3 regions of the Bacillus sp. BSL6 genome follow, and region 3 is predicted to be linked to each of the others. Evidence: predicted binding sites of a transcription regulator. Region 3 holds the regulator's gene; each other region holds the start of a gene.

The links. Region 3 encodes LexA, which represses DNA repair genes until DNA is damaged. Its sites were predicted from a motif close to CGAACATATGTTCG; they were not measured.
Region 1: a site for LexA is predicted at 1,977-1,990, ahead of uvrB (excinuclease ABC subunit B). Genes of this name have one in related genera too.
Region 2: a site for LexA is predicted at 2,635-2,648, ahead of recN (DNA repair protein RecN). Genes of this name have one in related genera too.

The regions. Positions count from the first base shown of each region.
Region 1 is NZ_JAVGCW010000006.1:28,454-34,100, reverse strand. Features, by position in the region: gene RCJ96_RS19260 (ATPase) at 1-64, shown strand, start outside; gene RCJ96_RS19255 (hypothetical protein) at 81-308, shown strand; gene RCJ96_RS19250 (MerR family transcriptional regulator) at 408-1,169, shown strand; gene RCJ96_RS19245 (hypothetical protein) at 1,166-1,786, shown strand; gene uvrB (excinuclease ABC subunit B) at 2,063-4,039, shown strand; gene uvrA (excinuclease ABC subunit UvrA) at 4,045-5,647, shown strand, end outside.
Region 2 is NZ_JAVGCW010000001.1:647,349-652,995, forward strand. Features, by position in the region: gene dxs (1-deoxy-D-xylulose-5-phosphate synthase) at 1-1,066, shown strand, start outside; gene RCJ96_RS03640 (TlyA family RNA methyltransferase) at 1,070-1,909, shown strand; gene argR (arginine repressor ArgR) at 2,052-2,501, shown strand; gene recN (DNA repair protein RecN) at 2,768-4,507, shown strand; gene spoIVB (SpoIVB peptidase) at 4,626-5,647, shown strand, end outside.
Region 3 is NZ_JAVGCW010000010.1:29,617-35,263, reverse strand. Features, by position in the region: gene RCJ96_RS24100 (bifunctional metallophosphatase/5'-nucleotidase) at 1-725, shown strand, start outside; gene RCJ96_RS24095 (DUF896 domain-containing protein) at 754-993, opposite strand; gene RCJ96_RS24090 (YneB family resolvase-like protein) at 1,039-1,695, opposite strand; gene lexA (transcriptional repressor LexA) at 1,837-2,457, shown strand; gene RCJ96_RS24080 (DUF4097 family beta strand repeat-containing protein) at 2,545-3,351, opposite strand; gene RCJ96_RS24075 (DUF1700 domain-containing protein) at 3,352-3,894, opposite strand; gene RCJ96_RS24070 (PadR family transcriptional regulator) at 3,887-4,210, opposite strand; gene RCJ96_RS24065 (ABC transporter ATP-binding protein) at 4,439-5,647, opposite strand, start outside.

The DNA of each region.
Region 1 (5,647 bases), on a different contig from region 3:
TGTTATTTTTGGTTTATTAATAAGTATGGCATCAACGAGTATTTTCGCAACAAGGGATAGATAGAAAAAGGGGAACTGGGATGGGATTACCGGTGTTATGTGTCGCTACAGTCATATTTGCGCTTCTTTGGGGAATGCAAAATTTTTCTCGTAATCCAGTGCCAAGCATTTGTATTGTGATTGGTACTGTAGGTTTATCGTATTATTTATTACTATTAGCTCATTATCATAAAACAGCAACGAGCGTTGTTGTTGGAGCACTTATTTTATTTTGTGGGCGTGCTGTACACAAGGGGTTATTTCCATAAAAGCTGTTTATACAAAGAGTATAAACAGCTTTTTGTATTTTTTTACAAAAGGCTTGAAAGTTACGTAACGTCATCTTTTATAATGAAGGAGAAGAGGTGATGGTAGTGATTTCAATTCAACAATTGACGAGAGAAACAGGGGTTACGGTACGTACATTACGTTATTATGATCAAATAGATTTATTAAAGCCGAGTGGTAAAACAGAGGGTGGACATCGGTTATATAGTGAAGCGGACGTTATTCGTTTGCAACAAATTTTGTTTTTAAAGGAAATGGGATTTTCTTTAAAAGAAACTGCGAATATGTTAGTAAAAGGTGAGCTCGATTTAAAAAATTCGCTTGAAAAACAACTTCGGTTTGTACAGGAAGAACAAAAGAAATTTAATCGAATGGAGAGTGTTTTACAAGCAGTTGTTTATTCGGTAGATGTGGAAGGAGAACTCGATTGGAAAGTTATGTTTGAACTGATTCAGCTTTCGAAGCAGTCTTCTCGTATACGTGAAATATTTCAAAATGAAGTATTTTCAAAGGAAGAACAAAAATTGCTTCATAATTTACCAAACATGAGTAAGGAAGATCCGAATGTTTTAGAATGGGTAGATTTATTAAAGCAATTCCGTACTTTTATGAAAGACGGTAAAGAAGTAGCTAGTGATGAGGTACAAGGGGCAACGAAGAAATTAATACAGAAATGTTTAGAAATGGCTAATGGTGATGAAGCGTTTTTAGATAAGTTATGGGAAGTTAGAAAATCGAAGGAAGATTCACAGAAAATGAGCATGTATCCAATTGAAGAAGAACTTTTACTATATATGGATGAAGCTTTTCGTATCTATGATGAAAAGGAGAGGGCTAAATGAGTATGCTCGCAGAATATCGTTGGTATTTTTTAATTGGGGCAGAAATTGTATTTTGGTTATCGGCTATCGGTTTCTTTTTACTCCGTTACGGATTTCGTTTGAAAAAGGCGAGTTTTATTATGGGAATTGTGCTACTCGTAAATGAAGTGTTTATTTTAAGTTTAGGGGTAGTGGATTACTATCAAACAGGAAAGTTTTCTAACTTTCAAATCATTACTGTAATCATTTTATTGTATGCAGTCTTTTATGGGAAAAAGGATTTGAAGAAGCTTGATATATTTGCGCAAAAGCTAGTTGCGAAATGGCGGAATGAGCCGGCGCCTATTATAGAAGAACAGGTAGAATTAACAGGTATGGCTTATGCGAAGCAGGAAATAAAAAATTGGGTAGTGCACCTTAGTTTGTTTGTTGTTGTGCATATTTTCTTTTTCTTTCTGTACGGTCTTGCCCCGGTTGAACAATGGCGTAATTGGTTAGAAACGGGAATTGTTTTAAATAAAGCAGCGAGTCGGGTTAGCCAAGTTTGGGCGATTATACTTTTAGTGGATACAGTTATTTCATTTTCATATGTTCTTTTTCCGAAGAAGGAGAAGGAGAAAGAGAAGCTACTTTCTTAGAGGAAAGTAGCTTTTTTAGTATACCGATAGTTTGTATAGGAGAGGATGACAGTAGGAAAAAGAGCTGATTTTAAATGAAGTGGAATCTTAATCAGTGTGGTGCTTACTGTTTGTTCATGCGGAAGAAGATTTGATAAGGAAGGAAGTGTACTCTCCTTCCTTTTTATATATATATTGTCGAAAACTTTACCGAATATCTGTTCGTTTTTTTTAGGTTTTTTATGGGCATTCGTGGTAAAATAATAATACAGATTTTTATGAGGAGGTCGGATTTTCTTGGAACGTCAATTTGAAATTGTCTCAGCGTATTCCCCGCAAGGTGATCAGCCGGTAGCTATAGAGAAGCTTGTAGAGGGAATTAATAGTGGAAAGAAAAAGCAAGTGTTGCTTGGGGCGACAGGAACGGGTAAGACATTTACGATTTCAAATGTCATTAAAGAAGTGCAAAAGCCAACGCTTGTCATGGCTCACAATAAAACGTTAGCAGGACAGTTATATAGTGAGTTGAAAGACTTTTTCCCGAATAATGCAGTTGAATATTTTGTTAGTTATTACGATTATTATCAGCCAGAAGCGTATGTGCCACAAACAGATACGTTTATTGAAAAAGACGCACAGATTAATGATGAAATTGATAAATTACGTCACTCAGCAACGTCTGCATTATTTGAACGGGATGATGTAATTATTGTTGCGAGTGTTTCATGTATATATGGTTTAGGTTCTCCGGAAGAATACCGCGAGCTAGTTGTTTCACTTCGAGTTGGTATGGAAAAGGATCGCAATCAATTGCTTCGTGAACTTGTTGATGTGCAGTATGGGCGTAATGATATTGATTTCAAGCGTGGTACATTCCGTGTGCGCGGAGATGTAGTTGAAATCTTCCCGGCATCACTTGACGAGCATTGTATCCGAATTGAGTTTTTCGGTGATGAAATTGATCGTATTCGCGAAGTAAATGCTTTAACGGGGGAAGTATTAGCAGAACGTGATCATGTAGCAATCTTCCCAGCATCTCACTTCGTTACACGTGAAGAAAAGATGAAGGTCGCTATTGAAAATATCGAAAAAGAATTAGAAGAGCGTTTAAAGGAATTAAATGATAACGGTAAGTTGTTAGAAGCGCAGCGTATAGAACAGCGTACACGTTATGATTTAGAAATGATGCGTGAGATGGGCTTTTGTTCAGGTATTGAAAACTATTCCCGTCATTTAACACTTCGTCCAGCGGGAGCAACGCCGTATACGTTATTAGACTATTTCCCGGAAGATTTCTTAATTGTTATGGATGAGTCACACGTATCAGTGCCGCAAGTAAGAGCGATGTATAACGGGGACCAAGCGCGTAAGCAAGTGCTTGTGGATCATGGATTCCGTTTGCCATCAGCTTTAGATAATAGGCCGCTCACATTTGATGAGTTTGAAGAGAAAACGAATCAAGTTATTTACGTTTCAGCAACGCCAGGACCGTATGAATTAGAGCAGTCGCCAGAAGTAATAGAACAAATTATTCGTCCAACAGGGCTTTTAGATCCGCCAATTGATATACGACCAATTGAAGGGCAGATAGACGATTTATTAGGAGAGATTCAAGATCGCATTGCAAAAAATGAACGTGTATTAATTACGACTTTAACGAAGAAGATGTCAGAGGATTTAACAGACTACTTAAAAGATGTAGGAATTAAGGTGAATTACCTGCATTCTGAAGTGAAAACATTAGAACGTATTGAAATTATTCGGGATCTTCGCCTTGGTAAGTTTGATGTTCTTGTCGGTATTAACTTATTACGAGAAGGATTAGATATTCCAGAAGTATCACTTGTAGCGATTTTAGATGCTGATAAGGAAGGATTCTTGCGTTCAGAACGTTCATTAATTCAAACAATTGGCCGTGCAGCACGTAATGAAAACGGCCGCGTTATTATGTACGCAGATCGTATAACGAGATCGATGGGAATTGCAATTGAAGAAACGAAGCGTCGTCGCACTATACAAGAAGCTTACAATAAAGAGCATGGTATTACGCCAAAAACGATTCAAAAAGGTGTGCGTGATGTAATCCGTGCAACGACAGCTGCTGAAGAGACAGAAACATATGAAGCAACGCCAGCTAAGAAGATGACGAAAAAAGAGCGTGAAAAGACAATTGCGAAGATGGAAGCAGAAATGAAAGAAGCAGCAAAAGCGTTAGACTTCGAGCGTGCAGCTGAATTAAGAGATTTACTATTAGAATTAAAAGCGGAAGGGTGAAAAGAGTGAGTAAGAGCAAGGACTTTATTGTTGTAAAAGGTGCTAGAGCACATAACTTAAAAAATATTGATGTAACCATTCCGAGAAATCAGCTTGTCGTTGTAACAGGATTGTCTGGTTCAGGGAAATCCTCATTAGCATTTGATACGATTTATGCAGAAGGGCAGCGCAGATACGTAGAATCGTTATCTGCGTATGCACGCCAGTTTTTAGGGCAAATGGATAAGCCGGATGTAGATACGATTGAAGGCTTATCTCCAGCGATTTCAATCGATCAAAAAACGACAAGTCGTAATCCACGTTCAACTGTCGGAACGGTAACAGAGATTTATGATTATTTACGTTTATTATTTGCGCGAATTGGTACGCCAATTTGTCCAAATCATGGCATTGAAATTACATCACAAACAGTAGAGCAAATGGTAGACCGTGTTCTTGAATATCCTGAGCGTACGAAATTACAAGTGCTAGCTCCTATCGTTTCTGGCCGTAAAGGTGCACATGTGAAAGTGCTTGAAGATATTAAGAAGCAAGGATATGTTCGTGTACGTGTTGACGGTGAAATGCTTGATGTGTCTGAAGATATTGCGTTAGATAAAAATAAGAAGCATTCCATTGAAGTTGTAATAGACCGTATTGTTGTAAAAGAAGGAATCGCAAGCCGTCTTGCAGATTCTCTTGAAAGTGCATTAAAGCTTGGCGGGGGCCGCGTGTTAATCGATGTTATGGGAGAAGAGGAGCTTCTATTTAGTGAACATCATGCTTGTCCGCATTGTGGTTTTTCAATTGGAGAATTAGAACCGCGTATGTTCTCATTCAATAGTCCGTTCGGGGCATGTCCTTCTTGTGATGGGCTTGGTTCAAAGTTAGAGGTAGATTTAGAACTTGTTATTCCGAACTGGGATTTATCATTAAATGAACATGCGATTGCGCCTTGGGAGCCGACAAGTTCACAATATTACCCACAGCTTTTACAATCTGTATGTAATCATTACGGCGTTGATATGGATGTGCCTGTGAAAGATATACCGAAAGATTTATTTGATAAAGTGTTGTACGGAAGCGGTGAAGAGAAAGTTTATTTCCGCTATGTAAATGAATTTGGTCAAGTAAAGGAAAATGAGATTTTATTTGAAGGTGTTATTCCGAATATTGAACGTCGTTATCGTGAAACGAGTTCGGATTACATTCGTGAGCAAATGGAAAAGTATATGGCAGAACAAGCTTGTCCGAAGTGTAAAGGCGGACGCTTAAAGCCTGAAAGTTTAGCTGTTTTCGTTGGCGGAAAAACGATTGCTGATGTAACGAAATATTCTGTTCAAGAAGTACAGGAATTCTTCTCAAATGTGGAGCTAACAGAGAAACAACAAAAAATTGCTCATTTAATTTTAAGAGAGATTCAGGAGCGCGTTGGGTTCTTAGTGAACGTCGGTTTAGATTATTTAACGTTAAGTCGTGCCGCAGGGACTTTATCAGGTGGTGAGGCGCAACGTATTCGTTTAGCAACGCAAATTGGTTCTCGTCTGACTGGCGTACTGTACATTCTTGATGAGCCTTCTATCGGTTTGCATCAGCGCGATAATGACCGTCTTATTCGTACATTGCAAG
Region 2 (5,647 bases), on a different contig from region 3:
TATTACGAAAAAAGGAAAAGGTTACAAACCAGCTGAGAGTGATGTTATTGGCACTTGGCATGGAACAGGACCTTATAAAATTGAATCAGGTGACTTCGTTAAACCGAAAGAAGTTGCACCAGCATGGAGTGCTGTTGTTAGTGAAACAGTACTTAAGTTAGCGAGAACGGATGAGCGTATCGTTGCAATTACACCTGCAATGCCTGTTGGATCGAAACTTGAGAAATTCCAAAAAGAATTCCCAGATCGTATGATTGATGTAGGTATTGCAGAACAGCATGCTACAACAATGGCAGCGGGTATGGCAACGCAAGGTATGAAACCATTCTTAGCGATTTATTCAACATTTTTACAAAGAGCTTATGACCAAGTTGTTCATGATATATGCCGCCAAAATTTAAATGTTTTCATCGGAATTGATCGCTCTGGTTTAGTAGGAGCAGATGGTGAAACGCATCAAGGTGTATTTGATATCTCATTCTTACGCCACTTGCCGAATATGGTACTTATGATGCCAAAAGATGAAAATGAAGGGCAACATTTAGTATACACGGCGATGCAATATGAAGATGGACCAATCGCATTACGTTATGCGCGAGGTAATGGACTTGGCGTTCATATGGATGAAGAATTAAAGGCGATTCCAATCGGTTCATGGGAAACGTTAAAAGAAGGTACACAAGCAGCTATTTTAACATTTGGTACGACAATACCAATGGCAATGGAAGCGGCTGAGCGTCTTGAAAAGGCTGGTATTTCAGTGAAAGTAGTGAACGCTCGCTTCATTAAACCAATGGATGAAGCATATTTACATGATCTCTTAGGAAAAAATATACCAATTTTAACGATTGAAGAAGCTTGCTTAATTGGTGGTTTTGGAACAGGAGTAGTTGAATTTGCGTCTGAGAACGGGTACCATAGTGCGTTAGTTGAACGAATGGGTATTCCAGATCGTTTCATAGAGCACGGTAGTGTAACAAAATTATTAGAAGAAATCGGTTTAACGACAGATGCTGTTGTAGACCGTATTCATACAATGATTCCATCAAAACAAAAAAGGGCGTAACAAATGAGTGCGAAAAAAGAAAGAGTAGATGTACTATTAGTAGAGCGAGGGCTTATAGAAACACGTGAGAAAGCAAAACGCGCCATTATGGCCGGCCTTGTATATGCGAATGAGATGAGATTGGATAAGCCAGGGGAGAAAATCCCACAAGATACAGAGATTACGGTGAAGGGGCAAGTTATGCCGTATGTAAGCCGTGGTGGTTATAAACTTGAAAAGGCATTAGAGACATTTCATCTTGATTTACAAGATAAAGTTATGATAGATATTGGTTCATCAACTGGTGGCTTTACCGATTGCGCGCTTCAAAATGGAGCGAAATTATCTTATGCATTAGATGTAGGGTACAATCAACTTGCGTGGAAATTGCGTCAAGATGAGCGTGTTGTCGTAATGGAACGAACGAACTTCCGTTACGTAACACCAGCAGACTTAGAACGTGGTTTACCGCAATTTGCTAGTATCGATGTTTCGTTTATATCATTAAAACTTATATTGCCAGTTTTAAAAACAATGCTTATGCCGAATGGGGATGTAGCAGCGTTAATTAAACCGCAGTTTGAAGCTGGAAGAGAGCAAGTTGGTAAAAAGGGTATCGTTCGTGATCGAAAAGTACATGAGGCTGTCGTAGAAATGATTGTCGACTTTTCTATAAAAGAAGGATACGACGTAGAAGGCTTAACATTCTCACCAATTACGGGCGGGGATGGTAACATTGAATTTTTAATTCATCTGAAATGGCATGGTGAACGTGAGAATGGCGAAAATCATTCTCCAGTTTCTGTTGAGCAAGTAGTTACAGAGGCCCATGATGTCCTAAAACAAAAAGGGAAAGGGGAATAACATATGTTGTTCCTCTTTTTGTTGTAATTGTATAATGATTGTAAAAACAATTGTGTACAAGTAACGAATTATAAGTTAACATAAATAAGTGAAGTATACCAATGTTTAAACTATGGTAAGAGATAGTGTGAGGTGCAAATGTATGAATAAAGGTCAGCGCCATATTAAAATCAGGGAAATTATTGCGAACAAAGAAATTGAAACACAAGATGAATTAGTTGATATTTTACGTAATGAGGGATTTAATGTAACGCAAGCAACAGTATCGCGCGATATTAAAGAATTGCACTTAGTGAAAGTGCCATTACATGATGGTCGCTATAAATATAGTTTGCCAGCAGATCAACGATTTAACCCGTTACAAAAATTAAAACGTAATCTAGTGGATTCATTTGTAAAATTAGACACGGCAGGACATATGCTTGTGCTAAAAACATTGCCTGGTAACGCTCATTCACTTGGAGCACTTATTGATCATTTAGAGTGGGATGAGATCATCGGAACCATTTGTGGTGATGACACTTGCTTAATTATTTGCCGTACACCTGAAGATACAGGTGTTGTCTCTGATCGTTTCTTAAATATGCTGTAACAAAAAATCTTGTTTGCTTTCCTCTGTAAAGTGGAAAGTGAACAGGATATTTTTATTGGTTAAAAACGTGAATTCTTAATTGTAATATAATATTTTCTTTGAATAAAATTAGGAAATAGGTGGATTGACCCGTAAAACAAATGTTTGGTACAATGGAGCGGTTAGAAAAGTAATTTATACATACAAACATATAGTATGACTATTTGAATAAAGAACTGAGAAAAGCCCTTCATAGGGGATTAGTTTATAACGAGGTGAATGGGGCATTGTTATCGGAATTATCGATTAGAAACTTTGCTATTATTGAGGCATTAAATATTTCTTTTCAAAAAGGATTAACGGTTTTAAGTGGTGAAACAGGGGCCGGAAAATCGATTATTATTGATGCGATTAGTTTACTTGTAGGTGGCCGTGGTTCAGCAGAATTTGTTCGATACGGAACAGAAAAAGCTGAGATAGAGGGGCTATTTTATGTGGAAGATGATAAGCATCCATGTATTGAAAAAGCAGAAGAGTTGGATATAGAAATAGAAGACGGCATGATTATTTTGAAGCGTGATATCGCTGCAAACGGAAAAAGTGTATGTCGTGTAAATGGAAAACTAGTTACCCTTAGTGTGTTAAAAGAAATTGGAAAAACACTTGTTGATATTCATGGACAACACGAAACGCAAGACTTAATGAATGAAGAACGTCATCTATTTATGCTCGATCATTTTGATGGAGAGCGTATCGTTAAACAATTAGAGATATACCAAAACGTATATGCTGACTATGAGAAATTAAAAAAACAGTTGAAATCGTTAAGTGAAAATGAACAACAAATGGCACATCGTTTAGATTTAATTCAATTTCAGCATGAAGAAATCCGTAAAGCGGATTTAAAGATAGATGAAGAAAATGACTTAACTGAAGAACGATTGCAAATTTCTAATTTCGAAAAGATTTATAAAGCATTAGGTGACGCGTATCGCTCGTTAAGTGCTGACGGACAAGGGTTAGATAATGTACGAAGCGCAATGGGACAAATGGAGAGTATTACACATTTAGATGAAGTGTATCAAGAAAATCATGATTCCATTGCCAATAGTTATTATTTATTAGAAGAAGTTGCCTATCAACTAAGAGAAAAGCTCGATATGATGGAATATGATCCGAATCGCTTAGATGAAATTGAAACGCGTTTAAATGAAATTCGTATGCTAAAGAGAAAATATGGAAATACTGTAGAAGAGATTTTAGCGTATGCTGATAAAATTGAACAAGAAATTTTTACGATTGAAAATAAAGACGTTCATATTGAAACGACGAAGAAACAGTTGAAGGAATTAGAAAGTGTTATTCTGAAAGAAGCAACGTTGTTAAGTAATATGCGTCATGAACTTGCAGAGCATCTTACAAATGCCATTCATCAGGAATTAAAAGAATTATATATGGAAAAAACAAAATTTGAAGTGAGAATTATGAAGCGAGAAGGAAATGCAGAAGAGCCTCTCGTGGAGGGAGCACCGGTAAGACTTACAGCGGATGGTTACGATCATGTGGAATTTTATATTTCAACAAATCCGGGTGAGCCGCTAAAACCACTTTCAAAGGTTGCTTCTGGCGGAGAGTTATCCCGTATTATTTTAGCTTTAAAAAGCATTTTTTCTAAGCATCAAGGTGTTGCATCTGTTATTTTTGATGAAGTGGATACTGGTGTAAGTGGCCGGGTCGCACAGGCTATTGCGGAAAAGATTTATCGAGTATCAGTAAACTCACAAGTACTTTGTATTACGCACTTACCTCAAGTAGCTTCAATGGCGGATTCGCATTTATTTATTCGAAAACAAGTAGCAAATGATCGAACAATTACATCAGTTACCGTTTTAACTATGGAGGATAAAGTAACAGAAATAGCTCGAATGATTTCTGGTGTGGAAATTACAGATTTAACGACAGAACATGCGAAAGAATTACTTACGCAAGCGCATCATTTTAAACAGACAGCAGAGGCTATCCAGTAATGGATAGCTTTTTTTCTCAAATGATGATTTCTTAATTCTTCCGGTTATAAATAAAGCATTGCAAGGAGAGATTAAAAAGTGAAGCCAAAAGGCTGAATGTGGGGTAGGAGCGAGGAGAGTGAACAAATTGAAATTAGAAAGATTTCGCAAAATAATAGGTATTTTTCTCCTTGTTTCTTTAGTTTTTATTGGGTGTTTTAAACCGCTTCGGACGTTTATTTCATCTCCGAAGCAACTTGTTGTTTTTGAAGGACAACAATCAGAAATAGCTTCATTACCAGTGTTTCAAGCTTCATCTACAGATCGTCATGTGTTTACAGTAAGTTCAAATGAACAAAAACAAGGACTTATGGTAAATTCTCATCAAAATGGTGAAGCAGATATGGTGTTTCAGCTTGCTGGTTTTCCAGTGAAAAAAGTAAATGTGAGAGTATTAAAAGATTTCAAAGTTATTCCAGGTGGACAATCAATTGGTGTAAAGTTAAACACAAAAGGGGTACTTGTTGTAGGCCATCATTTAATTCAAACTGAAAAAGGGAAAGTATCTCCTGGTGAAACAGCTGGTGTGCAAATTGGAGATATGATTACTGAAATTAATGGTAAAACAATTGAAAGAATGAGTGATGTAGCACCATTTATTCATAATAGTGGGGAAACAGGCGAACCGCTTAATCTCGTTTTGTTAAGGGATGGAAAGCATATCCGCACTAAATTAACACCACAAAAAGACAGTGGAGAATCGTCTTATCGTATTGGTTTATATATTCGTGATTCGGCAGCTGGAATCGGAACAATGACATTTGTTCATCCGGATTCTATGAAATATGGGGCACTTGGTCATGTCATTTCTGATAACGATACGAAAAAACCGATTCAAGTCGAAGATGGACAAATTATGCGTTCGACAGTTACATCAATTGAAAGAGGTAGTCATGGGAATCCAGGGGAGAAATTAGCGAGGTTCTCACCTGATCGTGAAGTGATTGGCAATATTACAATAAATAGTCCATTTGGTATTTTTGGCAAATTGAATACAAATATGACAAATGGCGTAATGGATAAAGCAATGCCTATTGCACTATCTCATCAAGTAAAAGAAGGACCAGCAAAAATATTAACGGTTATTGATCAAGATAAAGT
Region 3 (5,647 bases):
AACTATTAACTGTGCAAGAAATCGAGGCAGATCCAGATGTTCTTTACTTGGTAGCCGATTATGAAGAGAAAACACAAAAATGGCTTGATCAACCTATTGGAACCATCCACGGTGACATGCAAATTTCAGATGCTATGCAAACTCGTTTGCAAGACCATCCTTTTATTGAATTCATAAACAAAATACAGATGGATATAGCTAATGTTTCTATTTCTTGTACAAGCTTATTCCATAATACATCTCCAGGTTTCCCGAAATATGTAACAATGCGTGACATCGTTTCTAATTATATTTATCCAAATACATTAAAAGTAATTAGAATAACTGGAGCAGATATAAAAGATGCTCTCGAACTCTCTGCTTCTTATTTCACATTAAAAGAAGATGGAACCATCATCGTAAACCCTAGCTACATAGAACCAAAACCGCAACACTATAATTACGATATGTGGGAAGGAATTTCGTACGTATTAAACATTTCCAAACCAATTGGCGACAGAGTAGAATCTTTACAGCATAAAGGCACTCCTCTTAATATGAGTGAAGAATATGACGTCGTTATGAATAATTATCGCGCGAGCGGCGGAGGGAACTTCTTTATGTTTCAAAATAAGCCCGTAATAAAAGATATACCAACAAATATGTCTGAACTTATCGCTAACTATATATTGAAGCATAAAAAGATAGAAGCAACAGTCAATAACAACTGGAAAGTTATTAAATAAATAAAAAAAGATGGGCTTCGCCCATCTTTTAGTTTAATTTTGCATTATCTTGCTTTTTTAAAGCTTTTAATTTCGCCGGTGTAACATCAGTACCTTGTTCGTTAACGACTTTAATTCCTTTTAGTTCGTTTAACATATTTTGACGAAATCCTTTTAAATATTGTTCACGTAGCGATTGACGCTCACGTTGTTCTTCTTCAGTTAAACCTTCAGCTTTTGCTTTTTTCGCTAAGAAGTTAATGCGTTCAACGAGTTCGTGACTAAGCATCTCGAATCCCCCTTCTACTCAAAACTGATTATTATCATACAATAGTTACTCTTCTTTATCAAGCAATTGCTTTGTATACTCTACATATCTACGATGTACCGTCGCTTTTGAAACATTATGACCAAAGCCACGTAGTGTTGCTGCAATTTCTTCGAAAGTAAGTTCACTCTTACGCAAACGTACAATTTCCTCAATTGGCACTTCTTTCTTCTCTCGTCCTACACTTAAATGACGATTCTTTAAATTATTTTCTGGACGATAGCCTTTTTCTACTGCTCGTTGCATACCACGTTTAATTTTTAAATTATGAATCTTTCTTTGATACTCTTCAACAATACCAATAATATCTAATACCATTGAATCAGAATCCGACAATTGCAATTCACCATTATGTGTATGCGTATATACTTTTATTCCTTCTTTATGTAAACAGTGCATTAACGCAATCTTTGCATTCCCCCTACCAAGGCGCGTTTCATCTTGTATAAGTAGCACATCAATTTGTTCGTCTCGAATTGTATCTAGCACTTCTAATATACCATCACGTTCAATTGTATAGCCACTAGCCTGCTCTTCAATCACCTTAGTAACATTCATTTGATAGCGCTCCGCTAAATGCAATAATTCATCTTTTTGACGTAATAATGATGTTTCTTGCGCTTCTTTTGTTGTACTCACACGCGCATAAATAATTGCATTCATTATGAACCCCTCTTTCTCACTATAATTTCCCTTTAGTGTAACATAAATTCGCCTTTTGTTCGAACTTATGTTTGTAGAATGTTTTTTCACATGTTATACTTATTAATAAGAAAAATGAAAGAAAACGAGGTGTTAGAAAACATGGAAAAGTTAACGAAACGCCAGCAAGACATTCTCGACTTTATTAAGCTAAAAGTACAAGAAAAAGGATATCCACCTTCCGTACGTGAAATTGGTCAAGCAGTCGGCCTCGCTTCTAGTTCTACAGTGCACGGACATTTATCAAGATTAGAAGAAAAAGGATACATTCGACGCGATCCAACAAAACCACGCGCAATTGAAATTTTAGGTGAAGACCGAATGGATACAGAAACACAATCTGTTATTCAAGTTCCAATTGTCGGGAAAGTTACTGCTGGATTACCAATTACAGCAGTCGAAAGCGTTGAGGAACACTTCCCTCTTCCAGCTAGCATTGTCGCAGGAGCAGATCAAGTGTTTATGTTACGTATTTCTGGAGATAGTATGATTGAAGCTGGTATTTTCGATGGAGATTTAGTTGTTGTTCGCCAACAACAGTCTGCATATAATGGTGAAATTGTAGTCGCTTTAACAGAAGATAATGAAGCAACTGTTAAACGTTTCTATAAAGAAAAAGACCATTTCCGTCTACAACCGGAAAACTCTTCATTAGAACCTATCATTTTAAAGCAAGTGTCAGTTATCGGTAAAGTAATTGGCGTATATCGTGATTTACATTAAGAATATAAAAGAAGATAATTACCTTATTTATATAAGGTAATTATCTTCTTTTTTTGTATTTTGATAGATTTTCACACATTCTATTTCTTACGAACGCGTTTCAATCGTCACATCGCCCGCAGCTGTTTTACCGCTAATCTTTTTACTCCCATTACCAATCGTTACGTCTTTATTTTCTTCATTAAAAATTGTTACATCCCCGGCAGCACTTTGCCCAGTAATTACCGCATCTTTTGGTTTTTCCGATAAAGTAATATTTATATCTCCCGCAGTTGAACTTGCTTCTAGATTGTACTTAGAATCATGATCTAGAATATTTATTTCCCCACTGGTCGTTTTTGCAGTCACTTTCCCTATTACTTTTTTAAAGTTTACTTCACCAGCTTTTGTAGATCCCTCCACATTCTTAGCCGTTACATGTTTCAAATCCACTTCTCCAGTAAGTGTTCTAGCACTTACACGGTCACTTTTCACATCACTTATTTCAATTTGTCCAGCAGATGAATTTACTTTTACATCTTGGTAAGAGCGTTCAGGCACAAGGAGAGTCAATGTAGACGTTTGAAACCTAAAATCGTAAAAAGAAAAATCAAATGAAGCACCTTTTTCTCTTTCTCCAATGATTTTTAATGTGTCACTATCTTCAGTAATACGAATCTCTTGTTTACGCGCATCTCCTGATTGCTTTACATAAAAAGAAGCGTCAGGAGATTTTTGGACAACAATATCCCCGACATCTAACTTAACTTCTATATTTTTTAGTGTTTCGTTTTTAATTATATCTTCTTTGTTTCCTTTTTCTGCAGTTTGCACTGCTTTTTCATATGTTTGTGAAATTCCTATTACTCCAATAATGATACAAGCGATCGCTACTAACAATATTTTTTTCATCATCTACTCTCCTTTTATCATTTTGAAGTTCCATATGACATAACGTACACATAACCTTTTAAACCACTTCGTACTATAATAAGCGATAATACATAACAACAAACCTATCCCAACAAATGTTATACTTACGAATACATCTAACCATATAAATGTACCCATAAATACTTTTCCAATTACGAAAAATGGTGTCACTACACTAGCAATCCCACCGACCCAAAAAGAGAATATAAAAGCGATAATTGCAACTAACGGGCCTAATACAATAATGAAATTAAACAAACTAAGTCCAATCGCTGCCATAACAGCTCTTGTCACATTTGAAGTTGACGGATCTTTTTTCATTTCATCAAATCGATACATCGCAAGTAATTCTTTTGCAATTACTTTCGGAGAGCCAAGACCCTTTATTATTTCCGATTCAGTTTTCCCCTCTTCTATCCCAAACTGAAAATGCTCTTCATAATCAAATAAAATATCTTTCCTCTCTTCGTCCGGTAACTTTCTAAGATGACTTGATAATTCCTTAAGAAACTGTTCTTTACTCATCCCATTCCACCCCTTCAATAATTTCTTGTACACCTTTCGCAAAATCACGCCACTCTGTTACTAACAAATTCAGTTGCGTTTCCCCTTGCTCAGTTAGTTGATAATATTTACGAGGCGGTCCCTCCGTAGATTCTTTTAAATACGTTTGAAAATATCCTTCTTTCGTTAAACGACGTAATAAAGGGTATACTGACCCTTCCGATATTAAAAATTTATTTGAGATTTGCTGAACAAGTTCATAACCGTAACAATCTTTACGTTTCACAAGTGCCAATACACACAGTTCTAACACACCTTTTTTAAACTGAACGTTCAAGTGCAATCCCCCTTTCTCATTCCAGTACTGTTCAATACACGGTACCTGGCATATCCATAATATACCACTCGATATTGTTTATTGCAAGGTACTCATTTGTATTTACTACCTAAATTTAAAAAACGCACAAATAAAAGCCCTAATAATGTCCTATTATAACTGACCATTATTCGGGCTTTTATTCGATTCGAACCGCTTGCATACAAAACTTCATTCACTCTTTCTCCTCTAAGAACCAACTTCCATTTGTGCCCCTAATAAACTTCGGAATACACCTTTTCTCTCTTTAGCCAATTGATTAAATTCACCTTTTTGGACAATTTCACCTTTTCCTAAGACAATGACTTGATCTGCATTGCGTATAGTTGATAAACGATGCGCAATCACAACAATAGTCATTGTTCCTTTCAATCTTTCTATTGCTGATTGGATTTTTACTTCATTTTCAGCATCTAATGCACTTGTAGCTTCATCTAATACTAAAATCGATGGCTTTCTTAAAATAGCTCGAGCTAATACAAGTCGCTGACGTTCACCACCTGAAAGCCTCACACCACGATCTCCAATCAATGTATCAAGCCCCTTTGGAAGTGTTTGTACAAATTCAGCGGCGGCCGCAAAACTTAATGCATCCCAAATTTCTTCCTCACTTGCATTCGGTTCAATCATCAATAAATTATCCCTTATGCTCGCATTAAATAAGAAAGGATCTTGTGGTACATAACTAATAGCCCGTCTTAATGACAATATATTATCAGTTATAAGTGGAGTACCATCTATTAATACTTGACCTTTTTCTGGCTGGATTAATCCCATTAATACATCAATTAATGTACTTTTTCCTGCACCAGAATGTCCCACAATGGCCGTCATACTATTTATTGGAATTTGTACATTAATATTTTGAAGTGCGTATAAAGATTCTTGCTTATTATAACGAAAGTGAACATCCTTACACTCAATACCTTGTTCAATACAAATCGGCTTTATATGCTTTTGCTGATGTATATCCTGCATTTCAAACACTTCCTTATATTCCTCTTGCAGCTCCCATAATGACTTAAAAGCAGGAATACTTGCAGCCAGTTGTTCTAAATTTGACTGAATCGTCATAAATCTTGGCCACAGTCTAGAAAAAATGAGAATGATTAATAGTAGTTGAGTGGATTGCGCTTGAAACATACTTACTGATAATAATAAAAAAAATGCAATTAATATAGCCATTGAAACTTTATAAAACAATTGAGAGTTCGATCTTATTCTCATATACTCCATTTGCTCATTACTCATCTTTTCTGTTATAGATTGTAACCAATCTAAACGTGATGATTCCAAAGTATTACTCTTTATCTCTTTAATTCCATTAAAATGATCTGTTATACCAGAAAGATAATCTTTTGCCAATTCTGAGGTCTTACCGCCTAGTATTCGTGCTTT